4 regions of the Streptococcus sp. 544 genome follow, and region 1 is predicted to be linked to each of the others. Evidence: predicted binding sites of a transcription regulator. Region 1 holds the regulator's gene; each other region holds the start of a gene.
The links. The regulator Rex, encoded in region 1, represses fermentation and respiration genes when NADH is low (regulators of the CRP and FNR family bind a similar motif). The targets are predictions, from matches to a motif close to TTGTGAANTANTTCACAA.

Region 1 (5,110 bases):
GGTTATGATGTTTACATCATCCAATCAACAAGTTTCCCTGTCAACAACCACCTAATGGAATTGTTAATCATGGTCGACGCTTGTGTGCGCGCAAGTGCCCACAGTATCAACGTTGTCCTTCCATATTTTGGCTATGCACGTCAAGACCGCATTGCTTGTCCTCGTGAGCCACTTACAGCAAAACTAGTTGCCAATATGCTGGTTAAGGCTGGGGTTGATCGTATCCTGACTCTTGATTTGCATGCCGTTCAGGTCCAAGGTTTCTTTGATATTCCAGTGGATAATCTTTTCACTGTTCCCCTATTTGCAAAACATTACTGCGATAAGGGACTACTCGGTTCAGATGTTGTTGTCGTTAGCCCTAAAAATTCAGGTGTAAAACGTGCTCGTAGCCTGGCTGAATATCTTGATGCTCCTATCGCCATTATCGACTACCCTCAGGATGATGCAACTCGCAACGAAGGTTATATTATCGGTGATGTTGAAGGTAAACAAGCCATCTTGATTGATGATATTCTTAATACAGGACGTACCTTCTCTGAAGCTGCTAAAATCGTTGAACGTGAAGGAGCTACAGAAATTTATGCTGTTTCTAGCCACGGTCTCTTCGTTGAAGGAGCTGCTGAACTTCTTGACAATACTAAGATTAAAGAAATTCTTGTGACTGATTCAGTAGCAACAAAAGAAAAAACTCCTAAAAACGTATGCTACATCACTGCTAGTGAGTTAATTGGTGACGCTATCGTACGTATCCACGAAAGAAAACCAGTCAGCCCACTCTTTGCTTACAACAAAAAGAAATAAGGTGATTCTTTGATTTATTTGGACAATGCTGCAACGACTCCTATGTCAGCAGTTGCTATTTCAGCTATGACCAAGGTTTTACAAGAAACCCATGGCAATCCTTCTAGTATTCATGGACATGGTCGTCAAGCTGGCAAACTCTTGCGAGAAGCCCGTCAGGAACTAGCTCAGTTACTGGGGACAAAACCTCAACATATCTTTTTCACTTCTGGTGGGACTGAAGGCAACAATACTGCTATCATTGGCTACTGCCTTCGTCACCAAGAACAAGGAAAACATATCATCACAACTGCCATTGAGCACCATGCTGTCCTTGAAACCATTGATTACTTGGTTCAGCACTTTGGGTTTGAAGCAACCATTATCCAGCCAGAAAATCAGGAAATCACTGCCCAGCAAATTCAAGAGGCCTTACGTGACGATACGATTTTGGTTTCTACCATGTTTGCTAATAATGAGACAGGAAACCTACTTCCCATTGCTGAAATTGGCCAAATACTCAAGCAACACCCTGCTGCCTATCATGTTGATGCAGTTCAGGTTATTGGTAAAATCCCTATACATCCAGAAGAATTGGGCATTGATTTTCTCACTGCTTCTGCCCACAAGTTCCATGGCCCTAAGGGAATCGGCTTTCTCTACGCATCTAGCATGGACTTTGATTCTTATCTACATGGCGGAGACCAAGAACAGAAAAAACGTGCAGGGACTGAAAATCTAGCTGCCATCGTGGGTATGGTTGCAGCCCTAAAAGAAGACCTCGAAAAACAAGAAGAACATTTTCAACATGTACAAAATCTAGAGACTGCCTTTCTGGCAGAGCTAGAGGGAATTCAGTATTACCTGAATAGAGGACAACATCATCTTCCTTATGTTCTCAATATTGGATTTCCTGGCCAGAAAAATGACCTCTTACTCCTTCGTCTAGATTTGGCTGGAATTTCTATCTCTACTGGTTCAGCCTGTACTGCGGGCATTGTACAATCCAGCCATGTTCTCGAAGCCATGTACGGGGCAAATTCAGAACGCTTGAAAGAATCCGTTCGCATCAGTTTGTCGTCAGAAAATACTGTTGAAGACCTACATACCCTCGCAAAAACCTTAAAAGAAATTATCGGAGGTTAGCCATATGGCATTTGAAAAAACCATTCTGTTAAAAAATTGTCGTTACGACTACACTCTTAGCCCTTCTGTTAAAAAATTCACCCTTAAGGACAACACCTTTTTTGAGACTAAGGTTGGTAACTATGAATTGACTCGCCTACTTGAAAAAGTGCCAAACAGCGGTGAAGGCTTCCAACTCAAAATCATCATTAACAAGGAACTTACAGGTGCTAAAATCAATATCACTGACAAGTTTGGCCTTCGTCTAGTTGATATTTTCAAATCAGAAGATCACCACATTCATCAGGAAAAATTCTATTTCCTCATGGATAGCTTAGTAGAACGTGGTGTCTTTACAAAATCGGAAAGATAGAGCCAAAATGTTTGAACTGACCTATAAGGACAGCTATCATGTAGAGCGTACACTCAAGTATGAAGATTATGAGGCTCTCATGCTAGCTTTGTCAGGATGTGTGACTCTACCAGATACACTTTATGTGACTTCTTTGACTTTTAAGGGCCAGGAAGTTTATCAGGGTCTGGTCGGAGACCTCTACCGTTTTCTATCACATGCAGATTTTTTACATCAAAACTAAGATTTTTCTTAGTTTTTTCTTGTTTTTGTTGATTTTTTCACAATGTTTCTATAAAATAGAAGAATAGAAAGGTTGTGATTTTGTGAAAGATAAACAGTCTGCTATTCCAAAAGCTACAGCAAAAAGACTCTCTCTCTACTATCGAATTTTTAAGAGATTTCATGCAGAAAAGATTGAACGTGCCAACTCTAAGCAAATTGCAGAGGCTATCGGTATTGATTCAGCGACCGTACGTCGTGATTTTTCCTATTTTGGTGAACTAGGTCGTCGTGGTTTTGGCTATGATGTCAAAAAACTGATGACGTTTTTTGCCGATTTGCTTAATGATAACTCCATCACCAATGTCATGCTGGTTGGTATTGGAAATATGGGCCATGCCCTTCTCCACTACCGCTTTCATGAGCGTAACAAGATGAAGATTATCATGGCCTTTGACCTAGATGACCATCCTGAAGTCGGTAGCCAAACTCCTGATGGAATTCCCATTTACGGAATTTCTCAAATCAAGGATAAAATCAAGGATGCTGATGTGAAGACTGCTATCCTGACAGTTCCCAGCGTCAAGTCACAAGAGGTTGCCAATCTCTTGGTAGATGCTGGCGTGAAAGGAATTCTCAGTTTTTCACCAGTCCATCTGCATTTACCAAAAGACGTGGTCGTTCAGTATGTCGATTTGACAAGTGAACTCCAAACTCTCCTCTACTTCATGCGAAAAGAGGATTAGAAAGCGAAAATCATTTTATGAAAAAACCAGTTATAGGGATTACAGGAAACGAAAAAACTCATCCAGATGATGACATCATGATGAGCTACGCAGCAAAAGGCTTTGTTGAAGGCGTTAAAGACGCTGGAGGGATTCCCATCATCCTACCGATTGGTGATCAAGAAATGGCTAGCCACTATATCAATTTGATTGACAAGCTCATCTTGACAGGTGGGCAAAATGTTGATCCAAAATTCTATGGTGAACCAAAAACTATTGATAGCGATGACTACCACCTTCAAAGAGATATCTTCGAACTGGCCCTCATCAAGGAAGCTATTAAACAGAAAAAGCCAGTTTTTTCTGTCTGTCGTGGGACTCAGCTTTTTAACGTTGCCATGGGCGGAACTCTGTACCAAGATATCGAAGACCACTGGCAGGATTGTTCTGCCGAATACACAACTCAACGCTTGGTAACAGAACCTGATACTATTCTTCGAGAAATCTATGGAGAAATCTCCCATATCAACTCCTTCCACCATCAGAGTATTAAGGATTTAGCACCTAACTTAAAGATTGCAGCTCATGATCCTAAAGATGGTATCATTGAGGCTGTCATGAGTACGGATGATGTTGCCTTTCTCGGTGTCCAATGGCATCCAGAGTTTCTATTTGAAAATCGTACAAAAGATAAAAACCTCTTTGACTATGTCGTTAATGAACTTTAGATTAAATCCGTCTTTTCACGATAACTAAAGTAACTGGAGTGAGAGACAATCAAATGGTCCAAGAGAACAATCCCCATCAGGTCGCAGGCTTCTTTGACAAGTTTAGTAACATGATCATCATTTCGACTAGGTGCTACCGCTCCTGAAGGATGATTGTGGACCAAGATAAGTGAAGTCGCCATATGCTTGATTGCATAGTGAAGAATCTCTCGCGGTTCAGCGATACTACGAGTTGCAGAACCGATAAAAATGGTCTGTTGATGGATGATTTGATTTTGAGTATTGAGATAGAGCGCCACCAAGTGCTCTTGTTTTTTATGTCCCAACTCCTGTTGCATCTTCTTGGCTAACTTTTGACTGCTGAGAATACTTTCCATCTCAAGGGTTTCGTGTTTGTGAATACGATGCCCCAGTTCAATCATAGCTTGTAACTCTATGGCCTTAACACGGCCGATACCAGACAGACTCTGCAATTCCTGCAGGGTCATTTTTTTCAAATCCGTTAGCCTTGAAAGGTTGTTCAAAACTTTCTGGGCAATTTCAAAAACGCTAGCCTGACGTGTTCCTGTTCTGAGTAAAATAGCTAGCAACTCTTGGTTACTGAGCGCTTCCACTCCTTCTTGAGCCAGTCTTTCTCTTGGTAATAATGAATCTTCTTGGAATGAAATACTGTACATAAAAATCCTCCTCACTTTATTATTCGTGAGAAGGATGAAAAATTAGATTTTTTTCTCAATTGGGGCTACACTAGCTAAAAGTTTTTTCAAACCTACTTCTGGGAAATTGATTTTCAATTCCTGCGTAGCACCACTACCTGAAACTTCCAGAACAGTTCCCTCTCCCCATTTCTTGTGGAGGGCAATGTCACCAATGGACCAATTCGTCTCGCTAGAAGCTGATTTTGCTCCAGCTGTAAATTGACCAAATGGAAGACCGCTTGACTGGATAGTTTTTGGTGCTGCACTGCGTTTACGGTCTTGAAGAGCCTGAGCCAAACTCATACCATGACCGAAGGCAAGACCACCACTGCTATATGATGCCTTAAAGCTTGTATTTGCTGGACGAGCCAGACCTTGATACTCAAGTAAGTCCGAGCTGATTTCGTTAATAAAACGAGTGGGACGGTTGTAGTTGGTACGACCAAAAAGCAGGCGCGAGTTGGCATTTGTCAGATA
Region 2 (5,110 bases), on a different contig from region 1:
ATGAAACAGGTAAAGGTTCTATTGTTCTTCGTTCTCGTACTGAAATTGAAGAAACTAAGACTGGCCGTGAGCGTATTGTTGTAACAGAATTTCCCTATATGGTCAATAAAACAAAGGTGCATGAGCATATTGTTCGTTTGGTTCAGGAAAAACGGATTGAGGGCATCACAGCAGTTCGTGATGAATCTAACCGAGAAGGGGTTCGTTTCGTAATCGAGGTCAAACGTGATGCCTCTGCCAATGTTATCCTCAATAATCTTTTCAAGATGACCCAGATGCAAACCAATTTTGGTTTTAATATGTTGGCGATTCAAAATGGTGTACCGAAGATTTTGTCTCTTCGTCAGATTTTGGATGCTTATATCGAACACCAAAAAGAAGTGGTTGTTCGTCGTACACGTTTTGATAAGGAAAAAGCGGAAGCACGTGCTCATATCTTAGAAGGTCTCTTGATTGCGCTAGACCATATCGACGAAGTGATTCGTATCATCCGTGCTAGTGAAACAGACGCAGAAGCACAAGCTGAGTTGATGAGTAAGTTTAAGCTTTCTGAACGTCAAAGTCAGGCTATCCTAGACATGCGTCTTCGTCGTTTGACAGGTTTGGAACGCGATAAGATTCAGTCTGAGTATGATGACCTCTTGGCTCTGATTGCGGATTTGGCGGATATTCTTGCTAAGCCAGAACGTGTTTCTCAAATTATCAAAGACGAATTAGATGAAGTTAAACGTAAATTTTCTGATAAACGCCGTACAGAGTTGATGGTCGGTGAAGTCTTGAGTCTTGAAGATGAGGACTTGATTGAAGAATCGGATGTCTTGATTACCCTTTCTAACAGAGGCTACATTAAGCGTTTGGATCAGGATGAATTTACTGCTCAAAAACGTGGGGGTCGTGGTGTCCAAGGAACAGGTGTTAAGGATGATGATTTTGTTCGTGAGTTAGTGTCAACTAGCACCCATGATCATCTGCTCTTCTTCACAAATAAAGGGCGAGTTTATCGTTTGAAAGGTTATGAAATTCCTGAGTATGGTCGGACGGCCAAAGGATTACCAGTAGTCAATCTCTTGAAATTAGATGAAGGCGAAAGTATTCAGACTATTATCAATGTTGAGTCTGATCGCAGTGATGATGCTTATCTTTTCTTTACAACCCGTCATGGTATTGTGAAGAGAACCAGCGTTAAGGAATTTGCTAATATTCGTCAAAATGGTCTCAAGGCTTTGAACCTCAAAGATGAAGATGAGTTGATTAATGTCTTGTTGACGGAAGAAGATACGGATATTATCATTGGTACCAAGTTTGGTTATGCAGTTCGCTTTAATCAATCAGCCGTTCGCGGCATGAGTCGTATCGCCACAGGTGTGAAAGGTGTTAACCTTCGTGAAGGAGATACTGTTGTTGGTGCCAGCTTGATTACTGATCAAGATGAGGTTCTTATTATCACAGAAAAAGGATATGGTAAGCGTACAGTCGCTACTGAATACCCAACAAAAGGTCGTGGTGGTAAGGGAATGCAGACAGCTAAAATTACCGAAAAAAATGGCTTGCTGGCCGGTCTTATGACTGTTCAAGGGGATGAGGATTTGATGATTATCACTGATACAGGTGTCATGATTCGAACCAATCTTGCCAATATTTCACAAACAGGACGCGCAACTATGGGAGTTAAAGTAATGCGCCTGGATCAAGATGCTCAGATAGTGACCTTCACAACGGTTGCAGCGGCAGAAAAAGAAGAAGTTGGGACAGAAAATGAAACAGAAGGTGAAGCATAATGTCTCAAAAAAATAATAAAAAGAAAAACAAGCGAAAAAATCTGCTGACAAATATCCTAGCAGGATTTCTGATAGTACTGTCACTGGCTTTGATTTTTAATGCGCAAATTCGAAATATTTTCATGGTCTGGAATACCAATAAGTATCAAGTTAGCCAGGTATCAAAAGAAAAAATAGAAGAAAATCAGGATACAGAAGGAAATTTTGATTTTGATTCGGTCAAAGCGATTTCTTCGGAAGCTGTTTTAGCTTCTCAATGGGATGCTCAAAAATTACCAGTTATTGGGGGAATTGCAATTCCTGAATTGGAAATGAATTTGCCGATTTTTAAAGGACTTGATAATGTTAATCTCTTCTACGGCGCTGGTACAATGAAACGCGAGCAAGTAATGGGAGAAGGAAATTATAGTCTAGCTAGTCACCATATCTTTGGTGTTGATAATGCTAATAAAATGTTATTTTCTCCTTTAGATAATGCTAAAAATGGTATGAAGATTTATCTAACCGATAAAAATAAAGTTTATACCTATGAAATACGTGAAGTCAAACGTGTGACACCGGATCGTGTTGATGAGGTTGATGATAGAGATGGGGTCAATGAAATCACATTAGTAACCTGTGAAGACCTTGCTGCTACAGAACGTATTATTGTAAAAGGTGATTTGAAAGAAACAAAAGATTATTCACAAACATCTGATGAAATCCTAACAGCTTTCAATCAACCGTATAGACAATTTTATTAATACAAATCAGTGAAATCATGGATTTCACTGATTTTTTAAGATTTTCATAAAAATAAACTTTTATGAAATACGGAAAACGCTTCCTTAATTCTAAAGTTTGTGATATAATTATCAAGAAAAAAGATTTAGGAGTTTATTATGGTTTCTTCAGAATTTATCTCAAAGATTGAATTTGCTTGCAAGAAGAAAGAAAGTCTTTATAGCCAAAGCAAATTTAAGTATGCGATTCGTTCTATGTTTGCAGGTGCATTTTTAACCTTCAGTACTGCTGCAGGTGCAGTTGGGGCTGACTTGATTAATAAAATCGCACCAGGTAGTGGACGTTTCCTCTTCCCATTTGTCTTTGCTTGGGGCTTGGCCTACATTGTTTTCTTGAATGCTGAGTTGGTAACATCAAACATGATGTTCTTGACTGCAGGTAGTTTCTTGAAAAAAATCTCTTGGAGAAAAACAGCTGAGATTTTACTTTACTGTACCTTGTTCAACCTTATCGGGGCTTTGATAGCAGGTTGGGGCTTTGCCCACTCAGCAGCTTATGCACATCTGACACACGATAGTTTCATCTCAGGGGTTGTTGAGATGAAGTTAGGCCGTTCAAATGAATTAGTCTTACTTGAGGCGATTTTGGCAAATATTTTCGTTAATATTGCGATTCTTTCATTTGTTTTGGTCAAAGATGGTGGTGCCAAACTTTGGCTTGTGTTGTCAGCGATTTACATGTTTGTATTCTTAACAAACGAGCACATTGCCGCGAACTTTGCTTCTTTCGCGATTGTAAAATTCAGTGTTGCTGCTGACTCAATTGCCAACTTCGGTGTTGGAAATATGCTTCGTCACTGGGGTGTAACCTTCATCGGAAACTTTATCGGAGGAGGCCTCTTGATGGGTCTTCCATATGCCTTCCTCAATAAAAATGAAGATACTTATGTAGATTAAGAAAATGAGCACGATTGAGTCGTGCTTTTTTCGATTTTTAAAATAAGGTAATAGTTATTTATTATATCAAAATATAGAAAACTGATATTTGTAAACTATAACTCAAGGTGCTACAATATCCTTAATCAAACTATATGGAGGTCGCCTTATGATTCGTGATTTTAAATTTGAAACATTACAATTGCATGCTGGTCAAGTTGTGGATCCAGCTACCAAGTCTCGTGCAGTACCGATTTATCAGACTACATCCTTTGTTTTTGATGACACGCAGGAAGGTGCCGATTTGTTTGCCTTGAGAAAACCAGGGAATATCTATACTCGTATTACAAATCCTACAACGGCTGCCTTTGAAGAAAGAATTGCTGCTCTGGAAGGTGGTGTTGGAGCTCTTGCAACCGCATCAGGTATGGCTGCAGTGACTTATACGATTTTGGCACTTGCCCATGCTGGTGACCATGTTGTAGCAGCATCAACTATTTACGGTGGGACTTTCAATCTCTTGAAAGAAACCCTTCCTCGTTATGGGATCACAACAACCTTTGTCGATGTGGATAATTTGGAGGAAGTAGAAGCAGCGATCAAAGACAATACCAAGCTTGTCTTAATTGAAACCTTGGGCAATCCCTTGATTAACATTCCTGACTTGGAAAAATTGGCTGAGATTGCGCATAAACACCAGATTCCACTCGTTTCGGACAACACTTTTGCTACACCATATTTGATTAACGTCTTTTCTCACGGTGTTGATATTGCCATTCACTCTGCGACTAAGTTTATCGGTGGGCATGGTACGACTATTGGTGGAGTGATTGTCGATAGTGGGCGTTTTGACTGGGCGGCTTCAGGGAAATTCCCTCAATTTGTTGAGGAAGACCCAAGCTATCATAACTTGAGCTATACTCGTGATGTAGGTGCGGCTGCCTTTATTATCGCTGTCCGTGTTCAATTGCTCCGTGATACAGGTGCAGCCTTGTCGCCATTTAATGCCTTCTTGTTACTCCAAGGACTTGAAACCCTTTCACTTCGTGTGGAACGGCATGTGCAAAATGCAGAGAAAATTGTTGATTTCCTTGTCAACCATCCTAAGGTAGAAAAGGTCAATTATCCAAAACTTGCTGATAGTCCTTACCATGCCTTGGCTGAGAAATATTTGCCAAAAGGTGTGGGCTCAATCTTTACCTTCCATGTCAAAGGTGGGGAGGCAGAAGCCCGTAAGGTAATTGATCATTTAGAAATCTTCTCTGACCTAGCAAACGTGGCAGATGCCAAATCGCTTGTTGTCCATCCAGCTACAACCACTCACGGTCAATTGTCAGAAAAAGACCTTGAAGCAGCAGGTGTCACACCAAACCAAATTCGTTTGTCAATCGGACTTGAAAATGTAGAGGATTTGATCGAAGATTTGCGCTTGGCCTTGGAAAAAATTTAAAGTAAAAGAAGATAAACAGTGGGTTTCGACTCGCTGTTTTTGATTTTCCTTTAGGCATGATATAATGGTTAAAGAAGTCTAGAAAGAGGAACGATATGAACGAAATCAAATGTCCCAACTGTGGGGAAGTCTTTACAGTAAATGAAAGTCAGTATGCCGAACTTTTGTCTCAAGTGAGAACGGCAGAGTTTGATAAGGAATTGCACGACCGGATGAAGCAGGAA
Region 3 (5,110 bases), on a different contig from region 1:
GTCAATATTCTGAAACCAAAAATGCAAATCCTGCTCCTCATCATGCAACAAGCGAATGACTAAACTCTCATGCCCTCGATAATCACCTACAGTAGATAAACGTAAGGACGCCATTTTCTGGTCATAGGCATAATCACAGGAACCAAGTTGACTACGTCGCTTTTCTCCAACATTCATACCCGCCACAAACTTAAAGTGACTGATGACTGCCGCAAATTTTTCAAAATCATAACAACCGATTTTACAGCGCTCGTCTCCCACCCTCATATGAAGCTCATAAGCGTCTAACTTAGGAACAAAATAAATGTCTTGCGCTCCTTTTTTCCGGGCCGAACGAATGATTTCTTGTGCAATTTCTTGAACCATACTTACCTCCTCACCTATACTATTCGCAAAGATTTGGGAAAATAAAAAAAGCAACTCCAAAAAAGTTACTTTTTCTCTATTTTAATTTCATACGGCAAGAACGGTGCCTTTCCTTACCTGTTTGTTTTTCATAGCCTGGGCGTAGTTTTTCATCTGGAATAACCTGCTCATCCTGTAAAAGAGCCAAAGAATGGTATTGTTGTAAATATTCATCACATTCATCGCACCAGCGTTGGTCTTCTGGATCCCAAAAAATGGTCATCAAGTCACTTCTGCTTTTATAAAGAGGGGATTCTTGTTCCAATCTAAACCAGCAAGTTTTGTAGTATTTGAGAGCATCATAATACTGGTCAAATTTTCTACTTGCTACAATGTCTTCTTCCCAACCTTCTAAGAACCACCAGGGTTCAAAATCTCCGTACATTTCTATAACACGATACATATTCATTCATTCCTTTGTACCGTATATTATAACCAATTCCGCTAAACAAGGAAAGAAATATGCTCATTTCTTAATTTTTTGATAAAAAATCCAGCCATCTTATGGATGACTGAATTTCTATTTGCTTATGTGATAAAAATTTTTCATTTCCTAAGCTTCAGAAATGTCGTTTTCGATAATGACCTTAATCGCATGGTGGTCTGCTGCCTTACTGAAGACTTCATAGGCTTTTTCAATTTCACTGAGTTTGAAATAGTGAGTTACCAATTTTTCTGGTTCAATCTTATGACTTTCAAGTGCTTTCAACAATTGTGGAGTCGTATTTGTAGATACCAAACCAGTTGTTACATTGATGTTGCGAATCCAAAGTTTGTCCAAATCGAATTCGACTGGTTTACCATGCACACCACAGTTGGCAACTGTTCCGTCTACACCGATAATCTTTTGACAGAAATCAAATGTTGCAGGAATACCAACAGCTTCGATAGCGACATCTACACCACGGCCATCTGTCAAATCATAAATTTCTTTAATGGCTTTTTCAGGGTCTGAAGAATTAACCTTGTGAGTCGCACCAAATGATACAGCAGTTTCCAAGCGGTTATCGTCTAAGTCTACCATAATCAATTTAGCTGGTGAATAGAATTGAGCTGTCAAAAGAGCAGCTAATCCAACTGGTCCTGAACCAATAATAGCTACGCTGCAACCAGGTTCCACTTTCCCTTTTAAGACACCAATTTCATATCCAGTAGGCAGAATGTCTGATAGCATAACCAAGGCTTCATCTGACAAGTCTTCTGGAGTGTGGTAAAGAGTGTTATCTGCATGAGGGACACGTAGATACTCAGCCTGCATACCATCAATCAAGTGACCGAAAATCCAACCCCCTTCGTCTTCACAGTGGGCATAAATTCCTTTTTTACAGTAGTAGCATTTACCACAGGCACAAACACAAGAAATCAAGACCTTGTCGCCTTTTTTGAAGTTAGAAACTCCTTCCCCAACTTCTTCAACAATCCCAATCCCTTCGTGACCAAGAATGGTACCACTTTGGCAAGCAGGAACATCCCCTTTGATAATATGGAGGTCTGTTCCACAAATAGTGGTTTTTACGATACGCACAATAGCGTCTGTTGGCTTGCGAATAACTGGTTTGTCTACATCAACAAAAGAAGCAAGTCCTGGTTTAACATAAGTATAGGCTTTCATAAAGCACTCCTCCGTTTTTTTATTTGTACTATTTATAATACAATTGTAAACCTTTTCATTTGCTTGTTCAAGATTTTTTGTGATTTTTTTAACTTTTTTGTTTACCAGTAAAGCACCATACATAAAAAAGCAGAAGCTAGTCTCTAACTTCTGCCTTCTCTCTTATGCTTGATAACGTTTCACACCGTCTAGGTAGGTTGCTACCAATTCCAAATCTTTATCTAGTACGATAAAGTCCGCGTCATAGCCTTCACGGATTTGGCCACAAACATCATCAATGTGAACAGATTTTGCTGGGTTAAGGCTGGCCATCATGACTGCTTCATGTGGATTCGCAATTCCCCATTCAACCACATTCTTCAAACCGTCCTTGAGTTTGAGGATAGAACCTGCCAAATTACCTGTCGATTTGAGACGTGCAGTTCCATTGGCAACGACAACTGGGAATTCTCCCAACATGTAGTCTCCGTCTTCCAATCCACCAGCTGTCATACAGTCTGTAATAAGGGCAATGTTTTCTGTCCCTTTTTGTTTGATAAGAATTTCGCAGGCTTTTGGATCTACGTGATGGCCATCACAGATCAACTCTGCATAGGTATGAGGTAATTGATACATGGCTCCAACCATACCCAGTTCGCGGTGAGTCAACCCACGCATCCCATTATAGGCATGTACCCATACACTAGCTCCAGCATCAACTGCCTTCTTAGCTTGTTCAAATGTCGCATCTGAGTGTCCAAGTGCAACTGTCACACCTTCACCTGTAATAGTACGTACAAAATCTTCCACCCCATCACGTTCTGGTGCAATAGCGATTTTATTTAGCATCCCTTTTGCAGCATCCTGCCAAGAATGAAACTCCTCAACACCCGGGTCTCTCATATAAGTTGGATTTTGTGCCCCCTTAAAAGTTTCTGTGAAATATGGACCTTCATAATAAATCCCACGAATCTTAGCACCTGTTGCTTCTTTATAATGGTTTCCAAGATTTTCAGTGACTGCAAGCAATTGTTCATAAGTGGCTGTTAAAGTTGTGGGCAAGAAACTGGTAACACCGGTACTAAGAAGTCCTTCACTCATAGTATGCAATGTACCTTCAATGTTGTTGTCCATCACATCTACACCTGCATATCCATGAATATGAGTATCCACAAGACCTGGTGCAATGCTATAACCAGTATAGTCAAGAACCTCTGCTCCTTCAGGAATTTGATCCACATGTTTCCCAAATTTGCCATCAACAAGTTCCAGGTACCCACCGCGACGAATGCCAAATGGATAAAAAAACTGATCCGCTTTAACGTAATTAGGCATAATAATGACCTCCTTAAAAGATTACTTTTGATATTTATTATGTCAATTACATTATAAACCTTTCTGATTCATTTGTAAATGGTATAGACCTATTTTCTGGAGATATTTTAAAAGAGCTGGATTTCTCCAACTCTTTTCTTTTAAATACACGTTATTTTGATTTGACTGGTTTGTCTTGAGCTGTTTGCAAGGCTGTAGCAATGGTATCTGCATACAATTTAGCTCCTGCTTCAATAGTGCTAGTGTCACTTCCGAAATGGACTTGGTCTGTTCCTGCCCAGATTTCTGGATGTTCCTTAGCGGCTTGATTCCAATCTGCTATCGTGACGTAAGGAGTCTTCTCTGCCAATTCTCTCATATATGCAGCCGCCTTCTCAACGATGGCATAGGTCTCTTTTGTCTTATCTCCCTCATAAGGAGTCACCAAAACCATATGATGGCCCTTAGGAAGATTTTTCACGATACTGTCCCAGTCTTCCTTGTAATTTTCAGGATTATTTACCCCAGTCGCAATGACCACCATCTTAGGTAAAAATTTATTCTGGCTATTGTTTAGCATGATTTCATTGGCATTCTTGGTTGTTCTGCTGACCTGAGCATTTATCTGTGCTCCTGGAAGGGCTGTCTGCAAAGCTGTATTTGCCCTTAAAGCCACCGAGTCACCAATTAACATAGTGCCATCAGCAATCCCCAAACTATCAGCTTCTGCTCGTTCTGCCATCACTTTTGTTTGGGCAATATTACTAGCAGCTTGCTTCAAACCATTGACAGTTAAGTCTGTCTCAAACGCTCCCACTTGTGGTGCCAAGAAAGTCACTAAGAGGACAATGAAGGCCAAGATTCCTGTACTTGTCGCAAGAATTGTGTGAATATAAGGCAGGGGACGAAGAGTTTGTAAAACAGGTGTGTTCTTGCCTGCAATCCACGGCTCCAATACATAAAATGAAAGACTGGCGAATCCATAAGAACAAATCAAAGTTAATAACACAGCAAAAAGATTTGATGTCAACTGTGAGAATATGATATAGAAAGGCCAATGGAAGAGATAAACCGCATAGCTAGTATCTGCTAAAAAACTGATCATCTTTGGTTCCTGCACATGAGGAGTCTTTTCATGTAAGACACGCGCCGCCAGAATCATAGCAAGGGCTGCAAGACTGGCAAGCAAGAAGCCTATAAGATAGGCAAAAAGATAGGTGAATTTGACAAAGAAGGTCAAAATGAGTAAGAAGCCAAAACCTCCTGCAAAAATCAACAGGGTCTTTCGTAAATCCCAGATTTTATCCAACTGCTTAACTAGGGAAGTAGTCTGACGCACGCCTACGATAGTTGCTAGGATACTTCCCAAAAAGAATGGATAGACATGAGTTAAACTGGAGAAGTAAACAGAGGAATAAGAGGTCACTAGAAAACTACCAATAAACATGGAGAAGAAGCTAATCAAGAAGGCAGCGGCAGATAAAAGAAAGACCATTCCCCTCAACTGACCATTTGATTTAGCCTGTTTGGATAAGAACCAAACTGCTAATCCCCATAGAATATAGTAATGAACCTCCACAGCCAAACTCCAATTATGAACAAACAAATGAGGAATGAACTGAGATTCATAACTCCCACCTGTTAGGAGTTCGTAGAAGTTGGTCATAAAGCCTAAGACACCCGCAATCTGACCTCCAATTCCAGCAACATAGTCTTGGCGAACTAGGAAGGTAAAGGGCATGGTTACCAAGACCATCAAAACCACAGGTGGCACAATCCGATAAAATCGTCTCCTAAAAA
Region 4 (5,110 bases), on a different contig from region 1:
TGGCCATCAGAGTTTCAGGCAAGCGAGCTGTATCTGAAATCAAAGCTCCCAAACCTTCTGAACCAAGAGCTGCACCAAAGACTGTCTTCAAATCTTCAAAAGCTGCACCAACATGGTTATTAGCAAAATCGATACTAGACAAATCTACCAAACCAACTGCGATAGCAAGAACCGTTGTTGTCAAGATAGAGAGGATAATTCCCCCTTTAATCCCTTTAATGACAAAGAAGATTGTGATAGCAAGTCCTGCAAGAGCCACCAAAACAGCTGGATTATTAAAGCTGACCAAGCCTGGAACTGCTGAAGAATTTGCTGCAATCGTTGCTTGAGCTTTGTCAGCCCCTTCTCCTACAACAATATAGTTGCCTGGATCAATCGTAAATTTCAAAAGTCCAGCATTCTTAATCCCTACATAGGCAAGAAAGACACCGATACCAGCTGAAATAGCCGAGCGAAGGGCATTTGGAATCGATTCAATGATCATTTTACGAACATTTGTCAAGGTAATAATCAATGAAATAATCCCACAGATGAAGACCATAGCTAGGGCTTCTTGCCAAGAATAACCGAGTCCAAATACAACTGTAAAGGTAAAGAAAGCATTCAGTCCCATACCTGGCGCTTGAGCGTATGGCAAGTTAGCATAAAAAGCCATCATCAAGGTACCAGCAACTGCACCGATAATCGTTGCGAGGAATACACCCTGAGCAGGCATTCCTGTTTGCGAAAGCATTTGTGGGTTTACAAAGAGAATATAGCTCATTGCAAAGAAAGTTGTTAAACCAGCGAGAACCTCTGTACGAACGTCTGTACCGTTCTCTTTTAGTTTAAATAATTTGTCCATCATCAATCTCCTTTTAATTTTTACGAACAATAATAGAATTATATCATTCATCATTCACTTTTTCAATATATTTGTTTAATTTATTTAAGAATTTGATGGAATTTCATTTTTTGTTTGGAATCTGCTTTTCTGTCTGCTTTTTGTTATAATAGAAGACATCTTATCTGGAAAGACACTAGAAAGGTTCATATGACGAAAAAAATTATTGCACTAGACCTGGATGGAACCCTGCTCAACTCAGACAGTCAGATTTCTGACTTTACCAAAGAAACCATTAAAAAAGTTACTGAAAAAGGCCATCAGGTTATTATTACGACAGGTCGCCCTTACCGCATGTCAAAAGATTTCTACCGTGAACTAGGCTTAGACACTCCTATGATTAATTTCAACGGCTCCCTTACTCATTTACCAGACCAAGTTTGGGACTTTGAAAAGTGTTTGACGGTAGACAAAAAATATCTGCTAGACATGGTTCGACGTTCTGAGGACATTCAAGCCGATTTTATCGCTGGAGAATACCGTAAAAAATTCTACATCACAAATCCCAATGAAGAAATTGCCGATCCTAAACTATTTGGTGTAGAAGCTTTCCAGCCTGAAGATCAATTTCAGCCAGAGTTAGTAACCAAGGATCCTAACTGTATTCTGTTACAGACCAGAGCCAGTGACAAATATGCCTTGGCAAAAGAAATGAACGCCTTCTACCAGCATCAACTGTCTATCAATACCTGGGGAGGTCCGCTCAATATCCTTGAGTGTACCCCAAAAGGTGTCAATAAGGCCTTTGCTTTGGACTACTTGCTCAAGGTAATGAACCGCGACAAAAAAGATTTGATTGCTTTTGGAGATGAACACAATGATACCGAAATGCTCGCTTTTGCTGGGAAGGGCTATGCCATGAAAAATGCCAATCCAGAGCTACTCCCTTATGCCGATGAGCAAATTTCCTTGACCAATGACCAAGACGGAGTTGCCAAAATCCTGCAAGACTTATTCTTATAGCCCCTACTGACCAGCTTGCGAGCTGGTCTTTGTGCTCTTTTCACAGTCTCATCAACCAGTTAATCGATTGTTCTATTTTTTACCACCAAAACCTTGGAAAAGGCTTTCTTTTGTGATATACTTCACATATAAATACAAGAGAGCTCGTTACACTCGACTCTGTTGACACAAAATCAATCCAGTCCCGTTGTCCCTGTTCTCGGTCAATATAAAGGAGGATAGCTATGAAAGCTGTTGTTGTAAATCCAGAAAGCACTGGTGTTGCTATTGAAGAAAAAGTACTCCGTCCACTTGAAACTGGGGAAGCACTTGTAGAAATTGAATACTGTGGCGTTTGCCACACCGACCTCCACGTTGCTCATGGTGACTTTGGTCAAGTCCCAGGACGTGTTCTTGGCCACGAAGGTGTTGGTATCGTTAAAGAAATTGCTCCAGATGTGAAAAGCCTTAAAGTCGGTGACCGCGTCAGCGTTGCTTGGTTCTTTGAAGGATGTGGTACTTGCGAATACTGTACAACTGGCCGTGAAACTCTTTGCCGTACAGTAAAAAATGCTGGCTACTCAGTAGACGGTGGTATGGCTGAACAGTGTATCGTAACTGCAGACTATGCTGTTAAAGTTCCTGACGGACTTGATCCAGCCCAAGCCTCTTCTATCACATGTGCTGGTGTAACAACCTATAAAGCTATAAAAGAAGCAAAAGTTGAACCAGGTCAATGGGTTGTTCTTTACGGTGCTGGTGGACTTGGTAACCTAGCTGTTCAATACGCTAAAAAAGTATTTAATGCTCATGTCATCGCAGTTGATATCAACAACGACAAACTTGCCCTTGCAAAGGAAGTCGGTGCTGATGTCGTTATTAACGGTCTCGAAGTTGAAGATGTACCAGGACTCATCAGAGAAAAAACTGATGGAGGAGCTCATTCAGCTGTCGTAACTGCTGTATCTAAAGTTGCCTTCAATCAGGCTGTTGACTCCGTTCGTGCCGGTGGTCGCGTCGTCGCTGTCGGTCTTCCTTCTGAAATGATGGAACTCAGCATCGTTAAAACAGTCCTCGATGGAATCCAAGTCATCGGTTCTCTTGTAGGAACTCGTAAAGACTTGGAAGAAGCCTTCCAATTCGGTGCAGAAGGTTTAGTAGTTCCAGTTGTTCAAAAACGTCCAATAGAAGATGCCGTAGCCATTTTCGACGAAATGGAAAAAGGTCAAATACAAGGACGTATGGTACTCGACTTCACCCATTAATCTATTAGAAACCTATTTTAAAAGTTGGAATGCGCTTCCAACTTTTTTATATTAAATTTTTAAATAAGGATTCAAAAAAACTTCTCTAAAACTCAATATATCAATATTTTCAGATGTAATCTTTTTAATTATTTTATGATAAATAGTTGATTTTTAGATGAAAACGGTTTATACTTAAAAAGTCTTAAAGTTTTCTTAAACGAAAACTAAAACAAAAAAGGAGGAATGACAATAATGAGTATCGGAATCATTATTGCGAGCCACGGCGAGTTTGCTGCGGGTATTCATCAGTCAGGATCTATGATCTTTGGTGAACAAGAAAAGGTTCAAGTTGTAACCTTTATGCCAAATGAAGGCCCTGATGATCTATACGCTAAGTTTAATAACGCTGTTGCTGCATTTGACGCAGAAGATGAGGTTCTAGTTCTGGCTGACCTTTGGAGTGGATCTCCATTTAACCAAGCTAGTCGCGTGATGGGAGAAAATCCCGAGCGTAAGTTTGCCATCATCACAGGACTTAATTTACCGATGTTAATTCAAGCCTACACAGAGCGCCTCATGGACGCTGCTGCAGGTGTAGAAAAAGTCGCTGCTAATATCATTAAAGAAGCCAAAGATGGCATCAAGGCTCTTCCAGAAGAGCTAAACCCAGTTGAAGAAGTTGCAAGCGCTGCAGCTGCTCCAGTTGCCCAAGCTGCTATCCCAGAAGGAACTGTTATCGGAGACGGTAAATTGAAAATCAATCTTGCCCGTCTTGACACACGTCTACTTCACGGTCAGGTTGCAACTGCTTGGACTCCAGATTCAAAAGCAAATCGTATCATCGTTGCTTCAGATAACGTAGCTAAAGACGACCTTCGTAAAGAATTGATTAAACAAGCAGCTCCAGGTAATGTCAAGGCTAACGTGGTTCCAATTCAAAAACTGATTGAGGTTTCAAAAGACCCACGTTTTGGAGAAACACATGCCCTTATCTTGTTTGAAACACCTCAAGATGCCCTTCGTGCCATCGAAGGTGGCGTGCCAATCAAAACTCTTAACGTTGGTTCTATGGCTCACTCAACAGGTAAAACATTGGTCAATACTGTTTTGTCTATGGACAAAGAAGACGTTGCTACATTTGAAAAAATGCGTGACTTGGGTGTTGAATTCGATGTACGTAAAGTACCAAATGATTCTAAAAAAGATTTGTTTGACTTGATTAACAAAGCCAATGTCAAATAAGCCATTATTTATGAAAGGATTTTAAAGATGTCTATTATTTCTATGGTTTTAGTAGTCGTTGTAGCCTTCCTTGCAGGTCTTGAAGGCGTCCTCGACCAATTCCAATTTCACCAACCACTTGTAGCCTGTACCCTTATTGGGCTTGTAACAGGTCACTTGGAAGCAGGGATTATCCTCGGTGGATCGCTTCAAATGATTGCCCTTGGTTGGTCAAATATCGGTGCTGCTATCGCTCCTGATGCTGCACTTGCTTCTGTCGCTGCTGCCATTATCATGGTTCTTGGTGGTGACTTTACTAAGACAGGTATCGGTGTTGCCCAAGCGGTTGCTATCCCTCTTGCCGTTGCTGGTCTATTCTTAACTATGATTGTTCGTACAATCTCAGTTGGTTTGGTTCATACTGCAGATGCTGCCGCTAAAAAAGGTGACTTCGGCGCTGTGGAGCGTGCGCATTTTATTGCGCTACTTTTCCAAGGACTTCGTATCGCGCTTCCTGCAGCTCTTCTCCTTATGGTACCAACTGAAACTGTACAAAGCATTCTAAATGCTATGCCTGATTGGCTCAAAGATGGTATGGCTATCGGTGGTGGTATGGTTGTTGCCGTTGGTTACGCTATGGTTATCAACATGATGGCAACTCGTGAAGTATGGCCATTCTTCGCTCTTGGTTTCGTTCTCGCTGCCGTATCAGACATTACTCTAATCGGATTTGGTGCTATCGGTGTTGCTATCGCGCTTATCTACCTTCACCTTTCTAAAACTGGTGGAAATGGTGGCGGAGGAGCCGCAACTTCTA

Region 2: HT728_RS02320 (formate/nitrite transporter family protein) is a predicted target of Rex. The motif match lies at 2,619-2,636, and genes of this name have one in related genera.
Region 3: HT728_RS09195 (zinc-dependent alcohol dehydrogenase family protein) is a predicted target of Rex. The motif match lies at 2,095-2,112, and genes of this name have one in related genera.
Region 4: adhP (alcohol dehydrogenase AdhP) is a predicted target of Rex. The motif match lies at 1,957-1,974, and genes of this name have one in related genera.

Annotation. Positions count from the first base shown of each region.
Region 1 covers NZ_VMMU01000006.1:391,120-396,229, reverse strand. Annotated here, with positions in the region: gene HT728_RS04640 (ribose-phosphate diphosphokinase) at 1-804, shown strand, start outside; gene HT728_RS04635 (cysteine desulfurase family protein) at 814-1,929, shown strand; gene HT728_RS04630 (DUF1831 domain-containing protein) at 1,934-2,281, shown strand; gene HT728_RS04625 (DUF4649 family protein) at 2,289-2,504, shown strand; gene HT728_RS04620 (redox-sensing transcriptional repressor Rex) at 2,587-3,228, shown strand; gene HT728_RS04615 (gamma-glutamyl-gamma-aminobutyrate hydrolase family protein) at 3,246-3,935, shown strand; gene radC (DNA repair protein RadC) at 3,932-4,612, opposite strand; gene pcrA (DNA helicase PcrA) at 4,655-5,110, opposite strand, start outside.
Region 2 covers NZ_VMMU01000004.1:31,406-36,515, reverse strand. Annotated here, with positions in the region: gene gyrA (DNA gyrase subunit A) at 1-1,778, shown strand, start outside; gene srtA (sortase SrtA) at 1,778-2,521, shown strand; gene HT728_RS02320 (formate/nitrite transporter family protein) at 2,660-3,457, shown strand; gene HT728_RS02315 (O-acetylhomoserine aminocarboxypropyltransferase/cysteine synthase family protein) at 3,606-4,886, shown strand; gene HT728_RS02310 (DUF2130 domain-containing protein) at 4,982-5,110, shown strand, end outside.
Region 3 covers NZ_VMMU01000025.1:25,533-30,642, forward strand. Annotated here, with positions in the region: gene comGA (competence type IV pilus ATPase ComGA) at 1-366, opposite strand, end outside; gene HT728_RS09190 (DUF1033 family protein) at 443-808, opposite strand; gene HT728_RS09195 (zinc-dependent alcohol dehydrogenase family protein) at 959-2,017, opposite strand; gene nagA (N-acetylglucosamine-6-phosphate deacetylase) at 2,180-3,331, opposite strand; gene HT728_RS09205 (acyltransferase family protein) at 3,483-5,110, opposite strand, start outside.
Region 4 covers NZ_VMMU01000011.1:73,688-78,797, reverse strand. Annotated here, with positions in the region: gene HT728_RS06515 (NCS2 family permease) at 1-844, opposite strand, end outside; gene HT728_RS06510 (Cof-type HAD-IIB family hydrolase) at 1,034-1,846, shown strand; gene adhP (alcohol dehydrogenase AdhP) at 2,071-3,090, shown strand; gene HT728_RS06500 (PTS sugar transporter subunit IIB) at 3,325-4,314, shown strand; gene HT728_RS06495 (PTS mannose/fructose/sorbose transporter subunit IIC) at 4,342-5,110, shown strand, end outside.